Regions from separate parts of the Enterococcus durans genome, predicted to be linked through region 1. Evidence: a T-box and tRNA genes for the amino acid it is inferred to sense, from the RefSeq annotation. Region 1 holds a T-box; the other holds one or more tRNA genes.
The links. A T-box is a leader RNA that pairs with one kind of tRNA and senses whether it is charged. The one in region 1 lies ahead of tyrS (tyrosine--tRNA ligase), so its partner is inferred to be a tRNA-Tyr.
Positions count from the first base shown of each region.

Region 2: it has a tRNA-Tyr gene. The T-box ahead of tyrS (tyrosine--tRNA ligase) is inferred to sense a tRNA for this amino acid. The anticodon was not compared.

Region 1 is NZ_CP022930.1:1,314,326-1,322,179, forward strand. Features, by position in the region: gene CJZ72_RS06320 (putative heavy metal-binding protein) at 7-330, opposite strand; gene dhaM (dihydroxyacetone kinase phosphoryl donor subunit DhaM) at 563-958, shown strand; gene dhaK (dihydroxyacetone kinase subunit DhaK) at 960-1,943, shown strand; gene dhaL (dihydroxyacetone kinase subunit DhaL) at 1,958-2,560, shown strand; gene CJZ72_RS06340 (polysaccharide deacetylase family protein) at 3,243-4,541, opposite strand; T-box leader at 4,863-5,067, shown strand; gene tyrS (tyrosine--tRNA ligase) at 5,172-6,428, shown strand; gene tdc (tyrosine decarboxylase) at 6,720-7,854, shown strand, end outside.
Region 2 is NZ_CP022930.1:2,026,440-2,034,293, reverse strand. Features, by position in the region: gene CJZ72_RS09730 (GntR family transcriptional regulator) at 1-550, shown strand, start outside; gene CJZ72_RS09725 (ring-cleaving dioxygenase) at 713-1,687, shown strand; gene CJZ72_RS09720 (alpha/beta hydrolase) at 1,721-2,323, shown strand; gene CJZ72_RS09715 (DUF3923 family protein) at 2,831-3,040, opposite strand; gene CJZ72_RS09710 (nuclear transport factor 2 family protein) at 3,267-3,638, opposite strand; gene CJZ72_RS09705 (AAA family ATPase) at 3,709-4,212, opposite strand; tRNA gene CJZ72_RS09700 (tRNA-Leu) at 4,433-4,516, opposite strand; tRNA gene CJZ72_RS09695 (tRNA-Gln) at 4,526-4,597, opposite strand; tRNA gene CJZ72_RS09690 (tRNA-His) at 4,607-4,679, opposite strand; tRNA gene CJZ72_RS09685 (tRNA-Leu) at 4,741-4,825, opposite strand; tRNA gene CJZ72_RS09680 (tRNA-Cys) at 4,846-4,916, opposite strand; tRNA gene CJZ72_RS09675 (tRNA-Gln) at 4,954-5,025, opposite strand; tRNA gene CJZ72_RS09670 (tRNA-His) at 5,036-5,108, opposite strand; tRNA gene CJZ72_RS09665 (tRNA-Trp) at 5,111-5,184, opposite strand; tRNA gene CJZ72_RS09660 (tRNA-Tyr) at 5,191-5,271, opposite strand; tRNA gene CJZ72_RS09655 (tRNA-Phe) at 5,273-5,348, opposite strand; tRNA gene CJZ72_RS09650 (tRNA-Asp) at 5,383-5,455, opposite strand; tRNA gene CJZ72_RS09645 (tRNA-Val) at 5,465-5,537, opposite strand; tRNA gene CJZ72_RS09640 (tRNA-Glu) at 5,552-5,623, opposite strand; tRNA gene CJZ72_RS09635 (tRNA-Ser) at 5,639-5,727, opposite strand; tRNA gene CJZ72_RS09630 (tRNA-Asn) at 5,768-5,841, opposite strand; rRNA gene rrf (5S ribosomal RNA) at 5,851-5,966, opposite strand; rRNA gene CJZ72_RS09620 (23S ribosomal RNA) at 6,059-7,854, opposite strand, start outside.

The sequences.
Region 1 (7,854 bases):
TAGCGTCTAGCGGTTTAACTTAACGGCTGTGCCACTGCAAGTAACCATTAGCATTCCATTGTCGCTACCTAATACTTCATAATCCATTTTGACACCGATGATTGCGTCTGCTCCAAGGGATTTTCCACGGTCTTCCATTTCTCGGAGTGCTTCTTCACGAGCAGTCATCAATTCGTCTTCATAACTTTTTGAGCGACCTCCAAAAACATTGCGTAAACCAGCACCTAAGTCTTTCAATACATTGATCCCTGTAATTACTTCACCAAATACGATTCCTTGGTAGGATTCGACTGTTCTATCTTCAACACTGTTCGTTGTTGTAATGATCATTCGATCACTCCTTTCTTTAAAATCAGTATACCAGAATATATGGCAAGAACAGAGAGGAGTGGAAAATAAAAATCAAAAATGTAGTGATAAGTACAGCGCATCATTTCCAAAAAAAGCCGATTGTATTATATACTGGGAATGTAGGAAAAAACGGGGGATTTACAGAAGCTTGTTTTTGAAAAAAATGAAAGCGGAAACAAATCTACCTGAAGATGAAAGAAGGCGAACATAAATGAAAAAAAGTATTTTGCTTATTTCCCACAGCCAAAAGGTGACAGATGGTCTGAAAGAAATGATTGAACAAATGCAAAAATCAGAGGATGTCACTATTTTTTCTTTGGGAGGAATCGATGGTCAGATTGGTTCAGATCCAATGAAGATCATTGATGCAGTCGATCAGTCAAAGGATGCAGAAGCGTATCTAGTTTTTGCGGATATCGGCAGTGCGGTACTAAATGCTGAAATGGCCAAAGATATGCTAGATGAGGAAGTGCAAAAAAAATACTACCTTGTTGATGCACCTCTTGTGGAAGGGGCATTTGCTGGTGCAATTACTGCAGGAGTGACGGATGATCTCACGCAAATCATAGCAGAAGCGAAAAAAGCCGGACAGAAAGGTTGGTCATAAAATGAAAAAAATCATGAATGAAGCGGGAAATATCGTAGAAGAGATGTTGCAAGGGATTGTGAAAAGTTACCCGGAACTGATCCATCGTGTAGCTGATTCCAGAGTAATAGCCAAAAATGAAAAGGTCGAACAAGTGGGGTTAGTTTCTGGTGGTGGAAGTGGCCATGAACCGGCACATGCAGGCTTTGTCGGAAATGGGATGCTGAGTGCTGCTGTTTTGGGGGATGTCTTTACTTCTCCAACGCCAGACCAAGTACAAACAGCTATCAACGAAGCAAATCAGGGAAAAGGCGTTTTGCTGATCGTGAAAAATTATACTGGGGATATTCTAAACTTTGATATGGCCAAAGAAATGGCTGCGATGGATGACATCCAAGTGGAAAGCGTTGTGGTCGACGATGATATTGCCGTAGAAAATAGCACCTATACTGCAGGAAAACGCGGGGTTGCTGGTACGATCCTGGTCCATAAGATTTTAGGAGATGCGGCTAGAAAAGGTCAATCTTTAGCAGAGTTGAAGGAACTAGGGGATCAAGTAGTGCAGGCAATCAAGACGATTGGTGTCGCTCTTCGCGCTGCTACTGTTCCGGAAGTAGGTAAGCCAGGATTTGAATTGGCAGAAGATGAGATCGAATATGGAGTCGGCATTCACGGTGAACCTGGTTATCGCAGAGAAAAATTGCAACCATCCAAAGTATTGGCTAAAGAGTTGGTTACTAAAATCCTAGCTGATTATACGGAAAAACCGAAAGAAGTCGGCGTTTTAGTCAATGGTATGGGTGGCACACCACTAATGGAACAATTTGTTTTCATGAATGATGTTTTAGCTTTGTTAGAAGCAGAAAATATAAATGTGACTTTTCATAAAGTCGGGAATCTAATGACTTCTCTGGATATGCAAGGACTTTCTTTGACGATGATCGATTTGAAGGATAAAGACTGGCGAGAAGCATTGATAAGTGACGTACAAACAATTTCTTGGTAAAGGGTGAATGACAAATGGATGTAACGGTAAAAGAGATACAAGAATGGTTGATGGAATTTACAAAAGAAATCAATGAAAACAAAAGTTATCTTAGTGATCTAGATACGCCGATCGGTGACGGTGACCATGGAAATAATATGGGGCGAGGTGTTTCCGCATTTGAAGACTCCTTTAAGAAAGAGGAACCGACAACAATCAGTGACACCTTTAAAGTTCTTTCGATGGCAATGATCTCCAAAGTTGGAGGAGCTTCAGGTCCACTATATGGTTCAGCATTCATGAACATGATGAAAGCGACAAAGGATGTTGACGTCATCAATTCACAAGAGCAATTAGGGAAAATCATCGAAGAAGGTACAAATGGGATACAAGCAAGAGGAAAAGCTGAAGCAGAGGATAAAACAATGCTAGATGTTTGGTTGCCTGTTACGGAAGCATTAAAAAACAATCAGCTAACTGCAGACGTCATCGAAAATGCCAAAGAACATACTAAAAATTTGGTCGCAAAAAAAGGACGTGCTTCTTATTTAGGGGAGCGGGCGATTGGACACATTGATCCAGGAGCAGCTTCTAGTGCAATCTTATTCCAGACATTACTTGATGTGATTCATGAATAGAAAGGGCTATTTATAAACTTTATAAGCCTAACTTTGAACGACAGCATAAACTGTTGCAAAAGTTAGGCTTTTTATCTGCTTTCATGTGTCTACCTAGAGTTTTTTCTGACAGAGATATTTAACAAAACTTGAACAAAGAAAGTGAAAATCGAGAAGAAAGAATCACACTTTAGCATGGGAAAAAAGAATTTTATCCTGTTTAAAATAACGAAATAATCAAAGATGACTTGTGCAAAACAGAGGTGAGACCATTGCTAAAAGTAGCAGTGGTCTCACCTCTGTTTTACTGGTTATTGTCAGGTCAAAACGGTTTTTTTACAACTTTATCTGTGGTGTTCAAAGGCTTGCATCTTCAACAATAAGCCTAAACAGATGAAAAACATGAGAAGCTGTTTTTCTCTGTTTGTTCTTATTGCTTGATGCAGACCAGCCTTTTTACAACCTTATTCACGGTGTTCAAAGAGCTGACCTTCAACAATAAGTCAAAAAATCTCAAAATATGGAAAGCTATTTCGAGATTTTCATCCTTATTGCTCAGGTCAAAACGCTCTTTTCACAACATCTATTCACGGTGTTCAAAGCCCAACTCCTTGAAATAAGTCTGGATTTTTCAAAACATGAGAAGCTGTTTAGAAAAATTCATTCTTATTGTCGGCGGAGCTGAACGGTCTTTTCACAACCTTTATCCTCGATCTTTTTGGTCATACACTTCTTTGACGTTGATAAATTGATCGAGTATTGGATTTTCTCCTTTTAGGTCAGCTGCGAAGCGGATACCGTCAATGTTGATTCTGGCGTTACGGTAGTAGTCAGTTCCTAGTTGTCCCCATGCAGGAGTTGAGGCATCGACATTGCAGAAGATATCAAATCCTTGTTGTTTCAAGTAAGCAAATTTTTGATTTGCTTCAGAATAAGGTTGCCAATCGCTGATGTCAGCACCGAATGGATAGATCAGGATATTTGTTTTGCCTAAAATAGGTGCAACTTCATTTTGCCAACGTTCATTATCTTGTTGGATATCGGCTAAAGAAGCTTGTGTCATATTCAAGTGTCCCCATGTGTGGGAGGCAAAACTCCAACCGTCTTTCTTTAATTGATCGGCAACTTTTTTGGCTGCTTCGATTTCTTTGTTTGTTTTTTCGTTATCGCCATATTCTGATTTTGATGTACGGTAACCTAATACGCCATTATATCCTGTTAAAGCTAATGTTCCTTTGGCGCCTTGATAAGAAAAATCGGGATGTTTTTTAATGAATGAATCGATCAGGGGAACCATATCATAGTCACCAACAGTTTCCTTCTTATTGTCGATATAAATATTCTTGATTTGGTTCTGTTTATCGACAATCAACTTACTTGGAAATCCTGAATTGTCCATGTATTCATAATAGCTGACATCGTCTTGCGAAAGAATTAACGGTTTCTTTCCTTCTGGAAGAGAAACACCTGTAAAGGTCAGTTTTCCATCTGTTCCTTTTTTGACTAATCCATTTAGATTAACAAGAACATAGTTATTTTTATATAGCTGGTCAATGGTTTTATTGAATTCGGAAATAGTGACCATATAATCTTTATACCCTTGTGCTTGCTGGGTATGAAAAGCCTTGGCTGGATCAACGATCAGACTATGAAAGAAGACGTGTGAGATTTTGGCTGGGTCTTCCCATTTTACCAAGGATTCTTTTTCTTTTTTCAAGGTTGCTAACAATTGTTGCGCTTCTTTGGCGTCGTCTTTTTCAAGTAAGGCAATGGCTTCATCATAACGATAACTTGCAGCAAGCTGTTTTGCTTGATCAAGCTGTTTCGTCGTTTGTTTATCTTCAACAGGTTTTGAGCTGCTGCTTGAGTGTTGAGTTGTTTGACTAGTGTTTTCTAATTTATTGTTTGTTGCTGCTTGTGTAACAAAAAAGATACTTACACCTAGAATAATAACAGTGCATACAGAAGTGACAGCCAATATGATTTTTTGTGTATGTTTCATTTTATCGTCCCCTACTACTTTTTGATTTCAAAAACCCCCGTAAGCTTTTCTTAACCTTTTGAAAAACTTCCCATAACCATTGTAACGAATATAGAAACAAGTGTAAAAGAAACTTTTGTTTTTTTTGATTTTTCTCTTGTTTTCTTTAATTAGAGCGCTTTTTATGAGAAGTACTATTTTGTAAAAGTTATAAAGTGAGAGAGGTGAAAATGTTCGGATTTTCGCTGTTTTTATTTCCAAGAAAAACTAAAATAAAAAAATTTTTACTTTTTTGTTGACAAAGAAAAAATGCCGTTCTATGATAGACACATATTAATTAGATAACAGGCAATGATCAAAACGAAGTAGTTATTAAAGCCGATGTTTCAGAAAGCTAGTGGTTGCTGAGAACTAGTACATGCTTTAAAGCGAATTACATTTTAGGAGCCTATGGCAGTGATGCCACGCGACAGCGTTAAATGTTCGAGTGATATGTTTTACTACAAAACATATAAAATGGGTGGTACCGCGAAATTTCGTCCCTTGGTTAAGATTAACCAAGGGATTTTTTGTCGTTTCCACTTAGTAGTACAAATGAAGCATGCTAGCAGGTTCCTGCTTTCATAAAAAAATTATACGGAGGGCATTAAAATGAATATTATCGATGAATTAACTTGGCGCGACGCCATTAATCAACAAACGAACGAAGAAAGACTTCGTGAACTCGTTGACGAAAAGAGTATCTCACTTTATTGCGGCGTTGATCCAACTGGAGATTCTATGCACATCGGACACTTGATCCCATTTATGATGATGAAAAGATTTCAATTGGCGGGCCATCATCCATATATTCTTATTGGTGGCGGAACAGGAACGATTGGTGATCCAAGTGGACGCAAGACAGAACGAGTGTTACAAACAATGGAACAAGTGCAACATAACGTAGATGCACTATCAAATCAAATGAGAAAATTGTTCGGAAAAGATGCAAATATTACATTTGTGAATAACTACGATTGGTTATCAAAAATCTCATTACTTGAATTTTTGAGAGATTACGGTAAAAACTTCAACATCAATACGATGTTGGCAAAAGATATCGTCGCAAGTCGTTTGGAAGTAGGTATCTCATTTACAGAGTTTACTTACCAAATCCTGCAATCAATCGACTTCTTACATTTACACAAAACATTCGATGTTCAATTACAGATCGGTGGGGCCGACCAATGGGGCAACATCACAGCTGGATTGGACTTAATCCGTAAATTAGAAGGGCCAGAGGCAGAAGCGTTCGGTTTAACGATTCCGTTGATGCTTAAAGCAGATGGAACTAAATTTGGTAAAACTGCAGGTGGCGCAATCTGGCTTGATCCTGAAAAAACATCCCCATTTGAATTCTACCAATTCTGGTTGAACCAAGATGATCGTGATGTAGTGAAATACTTGAAATTCTTTACTTTCTTGACACAAGAAGAAATCGCTGAACTAGCGAAAAAAGTAGAGACTGAACCTGAAAAACGTGAAGCACAACGCCGCTTAGCAGAAGAAGTGACGAGATTCGTGCATAGTGAAGAAGACTTGAAAGAAGCGCAAAAAATAACAGATGCATTGTTCTCTGGAAATATCAAAGAATTAAATGCAGCTGAAATTGCACAAGGGTTTGGAAAAATGCCAAACGTAGAAATTTCAAGCAATCCTGAAAATATCGTGGAACTACTTGTTTCCACAAAAATTGAACCATCAAAACGCCAAGCGCGTGAAGATGTTTCAAACGGAGCTATTAGTATTAACGGTGACCGCGTTACCGATTTAAATTTTGTCATAAATCCATCTGATGCATTCGATGGTAAGTTTGTGGTTATTCGAAAAGGTAAGAAAAACTACTTTTTGGCCAAAGTAGTTGATTAGAATTTAGTAAATTTTTGCCTTGAAAAAGGTTAAGACTATTACAAGATTCCAATTTTGAAACCCATCCTAAAAAGGAAACGCTGGTTGTCGTTAATACAATCCTTGCGAGGGAATTTACTTTTGTAAATTCCCTCGTTTTTTTTAATTTTTTTAAATGTGTAAACAATTTAGACAATTGGCGTTTATGAAATTTCTATTAGAAAAACGATTGTGATTTAGTTTACAGAAATAAAAAACAGGTGTAATGTGGGTCTCGACAAAATTTAAATATTTTTTTTAGGAGGGTTTCACATGGAATCATTGTCAAATGATCTAAACCTTAACGCCCTATTTATCGGGGACAAAGCTGAGAACGGCCAAATCTATAAAGCTTTGTTAAACGATTTAGTGGACGAACACTTAGGATGGCGTCAAAACTACATGCCTCAGGACATGCCTATCATTACGCCAGAAGAAAAAAGCAGTGCAAGTTTTGAACACACTGTGAACCGCACGAAAGATGTTTTATCAGAAATTTCAGCACGTATGCGTACTCATTCCGTACCATGGCATAATGCCGGTCGCTACTGGGGCCACATGAACTCTGAAACATTAATGCCATCTTTACTAGCGTATAATTTCGCAATGTTATGGAATGGTAATAACGTCGCTTACGAGTCTTCTCCAGCAACAAGTCAAATGGAAGAAGAAGTAGGATTAGAATTTGCAAAATTAATGAGCTATAAAGATGGCTGGGGACACATTGTTGCCGATGGCTCTTTAGCAAACTTAGAAGGACTTTGGTATGCACGTAATATCAAATCTTTACCTCTTGCGATGCAAGAAGTAACACCTGAATTAGTTGCTGGTAAAAGTGATTGGGAATTAATGAACATGTCTACAAAAGAAATCATGGACTTGTTAGATAGTGTTCCAGATAAAATTGATGACATCAAAGCACATTCTGCACGAAGCGGGAAAAACTTACAAAAATTAGGAAAATGGTTAGTACCACAAACAAAACACTATTCATGGCTAAAAGCTGCCGACATTATCGGTGTTGGTTTAGACCAAGTTATCCCTGTACCAGTTGATCACAACTATCGCATGGATATCAACGAACTTGAAAAAATCGTTCGTGGTTTAGCAGCTGAAAAAACACCAATCTTGGGTGTTGTCGGTGTAGTTGGTTCAACCGAAGAAGGAGCAATCGACGGAATCGATAAGATCGTTGAATTGCGTCGCGTACTAGAAAAAGACGGTATTTATTTCTACTTGCATGTAGATGCTGCTTATGGCGGTTATGGCCGTGCGATTTTCTTAGACGAAGACAACAACTTCATTCCTTTTGAAGAATTGAAAGACGTACATTTCAAACATAACGTCTTCACAGAAAACAAAAATTATATTTTAGAAGAAGTTCACAGTGCATATAAAGCAATCGAAG
Region 2 (7,854 bases), 710 kb from region 1:
CTCTCAAAGAGGCTCTGGAACAAAAATATTGAATCATCCTTTTATGGAAAAAGATACTTCTCCTGCCAATGAATACGAAGGTCTAAGCTATCAAATGCATAAACGCCATCGTTCTCTAACAAGTCAAGTGATCCATTTCGACGTGGAGTTTCCGAATGAATATATCCAGGAGCGCTTGATGGTCGATGCAGAACAACCCGTTTATAACATCCATCGCCTACGCATACTGGACAATGAACCTTACATTTTGGAACACACATTTATGCCCGTTAACTTAGTACCTGGCTTAAAAAGAGAACACCTGCTTTCTTCTATTTATGATTACTTGCATAAAGAATTGAATATTCACTTTGCTGGAGCCTATCGCGCAATCTCTGCAGATAAAAGCACCACTTTTGACCAAGAATATTTAAATTGTAGTGAGACCGATCCTGTACTGGAAGTCCAACAAGTCGTCTACTTAAAAGACGGCCAACCTATTGAATATTCCTCAAGTCGTAATCGGTTCGATGTTCGTAATTATTCTGTACTTGATGTCCGTTCTAATTAAAATCATATAGCCCTTGCAAGAAACAGTCGTTTCGTGTAAGGGACTTTTTTTATATCATTCAGCCAATAAAACACAAAGACAAATTAATTGCATTAACTCCCCTCTCCCACTATACTGTATTTATCATCACTTACTTTTTGTAAGTTAACAGGAGGAAGCAGTATGGACACACAAATCAGAGGAATCCACCACGTTACAGCAATGACTTCTAGTGCCACAAAAATCTATCGTTTTTTTACTGACATTTTGGGTATGCGTTTAGTGAAAAAAACCGTCAATCAAGACGACATCGAAACTTATCATCTTTACTTCACAGATGAACATGGAGCACCAGGAACTGATATGACTTTTTTTGATTTTCCAAATCAGGCAAAAGGAAAAAAAGGTACTGATACGATTTCAAGAGCTTCTTTTAGAGTTCCAAACGATGAAGCATTGACATTTTGGCTCGAACGATTTGAAAAATATGGTATCACTCATTCTGAGATCAACGAACGCTTTTCTAAAAAGTATTTAGAGTTTGAAGATTTTGACAGTCAAGCATACCAACTGATTTCAGACGAAAATAACCACGGCGTCGCTTCTGGTATCCCATGGAAAAACAGTAACGTTCCATCAAAATATGGCATTACTGGATTAGGCCCTATTTTTGTTCGAGTCAAAAACTTAGACCATATCCGCGTGATCCTAGAAAACATCTTAGGATTTAAAGAAACAGCTCATTCAGATGCTTTTTATCAATTTGAAGTAGGCGAAGGGGGTAATGGGGCTAGTATCATCATCGAACACCGGACTGATCTTCCAGACGCAATAGAAGGATTTGGCAATATCCATCACTTAGCTTTACGTGTCGCAGATAAAGAAGCGTTGGAACACTGGATTCGCTTGATCAATAAAGTTGATTTACCAAATTCAGGCTTTGTTGATCGCTTTTATTTCCAATCAGAATATTTCTTAGCCGCTTCTCACGTGTTATTCGAATTAGCTACAGATGGACCTGGATTTTTTGGTGATGAACCAACTGAAACCGCAGGAGAGATATTGTCCTTACCACCTTTCTTAGAAGAGAAACGAGCAGAGATCGAAGAATATGTCCGTCCATTCGATACTAGCGATGCGAATAAAAAACGTGAATAACTGTTTTCTATGAGTGAAAAAAGGAGGCGCCCCATGCACTATTTATTCGAAAAAGGTAGCCCTAATGGCAAAAAGTTACTCTTGCTTCACGGTACAGGTGGAGATGAATACTCTTTAATTGATATCGCCCACTTTTTAGCTCCCAATAGCACACTTCTCTCTTTTCGCGGTTCCATTAATGAAGACGGTATGAATCGTTTTTTCAAACGAAATGGATTGAATCAATTTGATTATGAAAGTTTAGAAGAAGAGTCAACAAACTTGCACGAAGAAATCAAAACAATCAGTGAAAACGAACGAATCCCTTTGAGTGACTGGATCGTTGTCGGTTACTCAAACGGTGCAAATATTGCTGCGCATTTGATGTTAGAAAGTCAAACGGGTCTAAAAACAGGCCTCTTTTTCCATCCAATGTCATTAGGTAACCATCAGCAAACCTTTTCATTGGCGGACAAAAAAATCTGGCTTTCCTACAGTGAAGACGATCCTATTGTCTCTTCCACAGCTATTTCTGCTTTAATCAACGAATTTGAAACTCGTCATGCCCAATTGACCGTAACCAACACAAATACAGGACATCAATTGACGATGGAAGAGTTAACCATTGCTAAAGAGTGGCTAGATAAAAATAGTTGATCCCTAGAATAGGAACTTACTAAGAATGATCCGCCAGAAGAAAAACAACTAACCCTGTTTTCTTCTGGCGGATTCTTTTGATGTTAAGTCAAGCAACCTACTAATTTATTAACACGTTTAGAGGCTGGGACAGAAGTGTTTAACTCTGAGAAATAAGAAGAAATTCACGAAAATTGCTTTTCGAATTTTTGTGAATTTCGGCTTATTTAAGAAGGAGTTGCTTCTGCTCCCACCGTTTATTCGTTTTTAAAGAATGAGACAAAAGTGTTTCTTACTTTTGTCCCACGCTCCTTCTTTTTTGCATTTCATTATTTAGAGTTGAGCAATCAAACTATCAGTCTAAACTAGGCGGTGAATCTACTTCTGATACTCAAAAAACGATTCCAAACATGAGTTATCTTCTGACACGACCAAAATAGTGACCCTTAGAGAATCAATTCTCGATGAAACACTGCAATTCCGCATAACCAAATTAAAAATCAGGCAATTCATTTATAAAATGATGATTCACAGACTTCTCTTTTTAAGAGCTCTAAACCAAATCAATTGGATGATTGCAAGAATAATAAAGAAAATAACCAGCATAGCTATAGAAACCATTTTATTATTTGTTGTATTGACAACTCCGCTACCATCGACTTTTCTAAACCACAAGAATAAAATACCCACAACAAAAATGACTAATTCTAAAATATTAACAACCTTCCACAACTTCATATTTTCCACTCCTCTGAATAGTAGTAGAAACGCATAAAGAATGATTGGAATTGAAATAAAATACGCTTCTTCTAATTTCAGCTTCTAAACATCGTTTACCATTTCCATGAATCAATACTAACATAGATTTCTCAACTCGCTTTCCTCTTCTCAAAAGAAAGTGAAAAATAGAAAACCTCATCGATAGAGAAAACGCTTAAAAAATATACTATTCAATACAAAGGAATTACGTTTCTTCATACGGTCTATACGTTTCATGCTTTTGTTCGTATTCACTAATCGAGATGATCATACCTCCATCAAATTCTATGATTGAAACACCATAGAAACTGTATTTTGCTGTCTCTTCAGCATAAAAGTACCACTCCACCACAAAAATATCATCTAAAACATCAAGTATCCGATAGATGTGCCATGCAATAACCCTTTGTTTTGTTCGCATATGACAAAGCCAACTACTGATTTCATCCATACCATGATATACTGGCCCGTAACATTCTCTATACACGATATCTTGATGAAAGTATTCAGGTATTTTGGAAAAGTCTCTTGTGATCCATGAGTGAAAATAGTTTTGAATCATTTTTCTTTTGTCCATAATACTTCTCCTTAGAAATCAATTGTAGTATCTATAAAAAGGTGAAAAATAAAGACTTGCATCAAAGAAATCATAAACCGTTTTCATTCATATCAGAGATAATCATTTGGACCACTTGTTCTTGAGTCATTTCTGACGTGATCAACATTTCATTTGAGAAATTTAATACATCTTTTTCCACCCACCATTTTTTCATACGCTCAGCACCAAATTCTTTTGCTTTTTCTCGTTGTCCATGACGTGCCACAGTTTCTTCAAATGAAATATCATAGTAGTAAGTGTATACCTCATCAAAAAAACGACATAAGTGTTCAAAAATCTCTTTGTAAATGTGAGAACCAAGAATACCTTCAACAATCACTACATCAAATTTATCATATCCAAATTCAGCAATCAGTCGAATTAAATCAGCAGTCGGATTCTCTTTACGATCTTTGACATTTAAAATACCTAAACGGATCTCATCTTGAGAAATGAGCATCACTTTTCCACGTGGAAAATAATTTTGTATAGCCTTAGCAGTAGTTGTTTTGCCACTACCAGAGTTTCCTCTTAAAATAATCAACTTACTCATATGTCTTCTCCTATTAACACGTTCATTTGTTTTCACAAATAAATATAGCATAATATGAAAGAGACACATATTTTTGACAAAAGAGGTTTCCATTGAGTGAAAATGTATTCTCCTATTTTTTTCAAACAAAAAAACACTAACATAAGAATATGTCAGTGTGCCATTACTTTTCCTAGAAACAAAAAGAAAACCCAAACGTAAAACTACGTTTGGGTTAGGATACCGGCGGCCGGGGTCGAACCGGCACGATCGTGAGATCACTGGATTTTGAGTCCAGCGCGTCTGCCAATTCCGCCACGCCGGCGTGATAAAACTGGGGTAGCTGGATTCGAACCAACGCATGAGGGAGTCAAAGTCCCTTGCCTTACCGCTTGGCTATACCCCAAAAAAGAAGGGCGAATGATGGGAATCGAACCCACGAATGCCGGAGCCACAATCCGGTGCGTTAACCACTTCGCCACATTCGCCATAATAAGATATGTTATTTTATTTCTCAATAAAAAACTAAGATGGGTTCATCTTAGTCAATACCGGCGGCCGGGGTCGAACCGGCACGCCCTCAACGGGCACTGGATTTTGAGTCCAGCGCGTCTGCCAATTCCGCCACGCCGGCAAGTTGATTTATTAGTACTAAGGCGGTAACCGGATTTGAACCGGTGATGAAGGTTTTGCAGACCTCTGCCTTACCACTTGGCTATACCGCCATTATACTATTATCAGTCTATAAAGTAAATTATAGAACTGGGGTAGCTGGATTCGAACCAACGCATGAGGGAGTCAAAGTCCCTTGCCTTACCGCTTGGCTATACCCCAAGAAAAGAAGGGCGAATGATGGGAATCGAACCCACGAATGCCGGAGCCACAATCCGGTGCGTTAACCACTTCGCCACAATCGCCATGGCAGGGGCAGCAGGAATTGAACCCACACTAACGGTTTTGGAGACCGCTGTTCTACCTTTAAACTATGCCCCTATTAAATGGAGGAGAGTGGATTCGAACCACTGAACCCTAAGGAACGGATTTACAGTCCGTCGCGTTTAGCCACTTCGCTACTCCTCCATGGTGGCGCGGGACAGAATCGAACTGCCGACACACGGAGCTTCAATCCGTTGCTCTACCAACTGAGCTACCGCGCCAATATTTAAAAATGTATTAATTGAAAAAGAATGACGGTTCCGACGGGAATCGAACCCGCGATCTCCTGCGTGACAGGCAGGCATGTTAACCCCTACACCACGGAACCAATTCATTATGGAGGTTAACGGGATCGAACCGCTGACCCTCTGCTTGTAAGGCAGATGCTCTCCCAGCTGAGCTAAACCTCCATATTTTCAATTAATGACCCGTACGGGACTCGAACCCGTGTTACCGCCGTGAAAGGGCGGTGTCTTAACCGCTTGACCAACGGGCCAGGATAATTCTATTACGGAGAGTAAGGGATTCGAACCCTTGAGACAGTATAAACCATCTACATGATTTCCAATCATGCTCCTTCGGCCTCTCGGACAACTCTCCCGAGTGAAAGAAGCTCATTACTCTTTCTCATAAATGAGAACTCCGGCAGTAGGACTCGAACCTACGACATCATGATTAACAGTCATGCGCTACTACCAACTGAGCTATGCCGGAATATTACCAGCGTGGCGACGTCCTACTCTCACAAGGGGCAACCCCTCACTACAATCGGCGCTAAGAAGCTTAACTTCTGTGTTCGGCATGGTTACAGGTGTATCCTTCTCGCTATCGCCACCACACTGTGGTGTTATCTTTTATTGAGTTTGCATTTTGCTCACTCAAAACTGGATTTGAAGTTTAAGTAATGTCCGAGTTCTTTTCTTTTAACCATTTGGTTAAGTCCTCGATCGATTAGTATCAGTCCGCTCCAACCATCACTGGCCTTCCACTCCTGACCTATCTACCTGATCATCTCTCAGGGATCTTACTTTCTTAAAGAAATGGGAAATCTCATCTTGAGGTGGGCTTCACACTTAGATGCTTTCAGCGTTTATCCCTTCCCTACATAGCTACCCAGCAATGCCCTTGGCAGAACAACTGGTACACCAGCGGTAAGTCCATCCCGGTCCTCTCGTACTAAGGACAGCTCCTCTCAAATTTCCAACGCCCGCGACGGATAGGGACCGAACTGTCTCACGACGTTCTGAACCCAGCTCGCGTGCCGCTTTAATGGGCGAACAGCCCAACCCTTGGGACCGACTACAGCCCCAGGATGCGACGAGCCGACATCGAGGTGCCAAACCTCCCCGTCGATGTGGACTCTTGGGGGAGATAAGCCTGTTATCCCCAGGGTAGCTTTTATCCGTTGAGCGATGGCCCTTCCATGCGGAACCACCGGATCACTAAGCCCGACTTTCGTCCCTGCTCGACTTGTTGGTCTCGCAGTCAAGCTCCCTTCTGCCTTTACACTCTTCGAATGATTTCCAACCATTCTGAGGGAACCTTTGGGCGCCTCCGTTACCTTTTAGGAGGCGACCGCCCCAGTCAAACTGCCCATCTGACACTGTCTCCCACCACGATTAGTGGTGCGGGTTAGAGTGGCCATAACGCAGGGGTAGTATCCCACCAGCGCCTCCATCGAAACTAGCGTTCCGATTTCTACGGCTCCTACCTATCCTGTACATGCGGTACAGACACTCAATATCAAACTACAGTAAAGCTCCATGGGGTCTTTCCGTCCTGTCGCGGGTAACCTGCATCTTCACAGGTACTAAAATTTCACCGAGTCTCTCGTTGAGACAGTGCCCAAATCGTTACGCCTTTCGTGCGGGTCGGAACTTACCCGACAAGGAATTTCGCTACCTTAGGACCGTTATAGTTACGGCCGCCGTTTACTGGGGCTTCAATTCGTACCTTCGCTTACGCTAAGCACTCCTCTTAACCTTCCAGCACCGGGCAGGCGTCAGCCCCTATACTTCATCTTACGATTTTGCAGAGACCTGTGTTTTTGATAAACAGTCGCTTGGGCCTATTCACTGCGGCTGATCGAAGATCAGCACCCCTTCTCCCGAAGTTACGGGGTCATTTTGCCGAGTTCCTTAACGAGAGTTCTCTCGCTCACCTTAGGATTCTCTCCTCGACTACCTGTGTCGGTTTGCGGTACGGGTCATTGTTTTCTCACTAGAAGCTTTTCTTGGCAGTGTGACATCAGGAACTTCGGTACTATTATTTCCCTCCCCATCACAGCTTATCCGTGTAGACAGAAGCATTTGACTCCTATCAAGACTTACTGCTTGGACAGACATTTCCAATCGTCTGCATTCCTTAGCCTCCTGCGTCCCTCCATTGCTCAAACAAAAACAACGAGTACAGGAATATCAACCTGTTGTCCATCGCCTACGCCTGTCGGCCTCGGCTTAGGTCCCGACTAACCCTGGGCGGACGAGCCTTCCCCAGGAAACCTTAGTCATTCGGTGGACAGGATTCTCACCTGTCTTTCGCTACTCATACCGGCATTCTCACTTCTAAGCGCTCCAGCAGTCCTCACGATCTGCCTTCAACGCCCTTAGAACGCTCTCCTACCAATACACCTCATGGTGTACTCCACAGCTTCGGTAATATGTTTAGCCCCGGTACATTTTCGGCGCAGGGTCACTCGACTAGTGAGCTATTACGCACTCTTTAAAT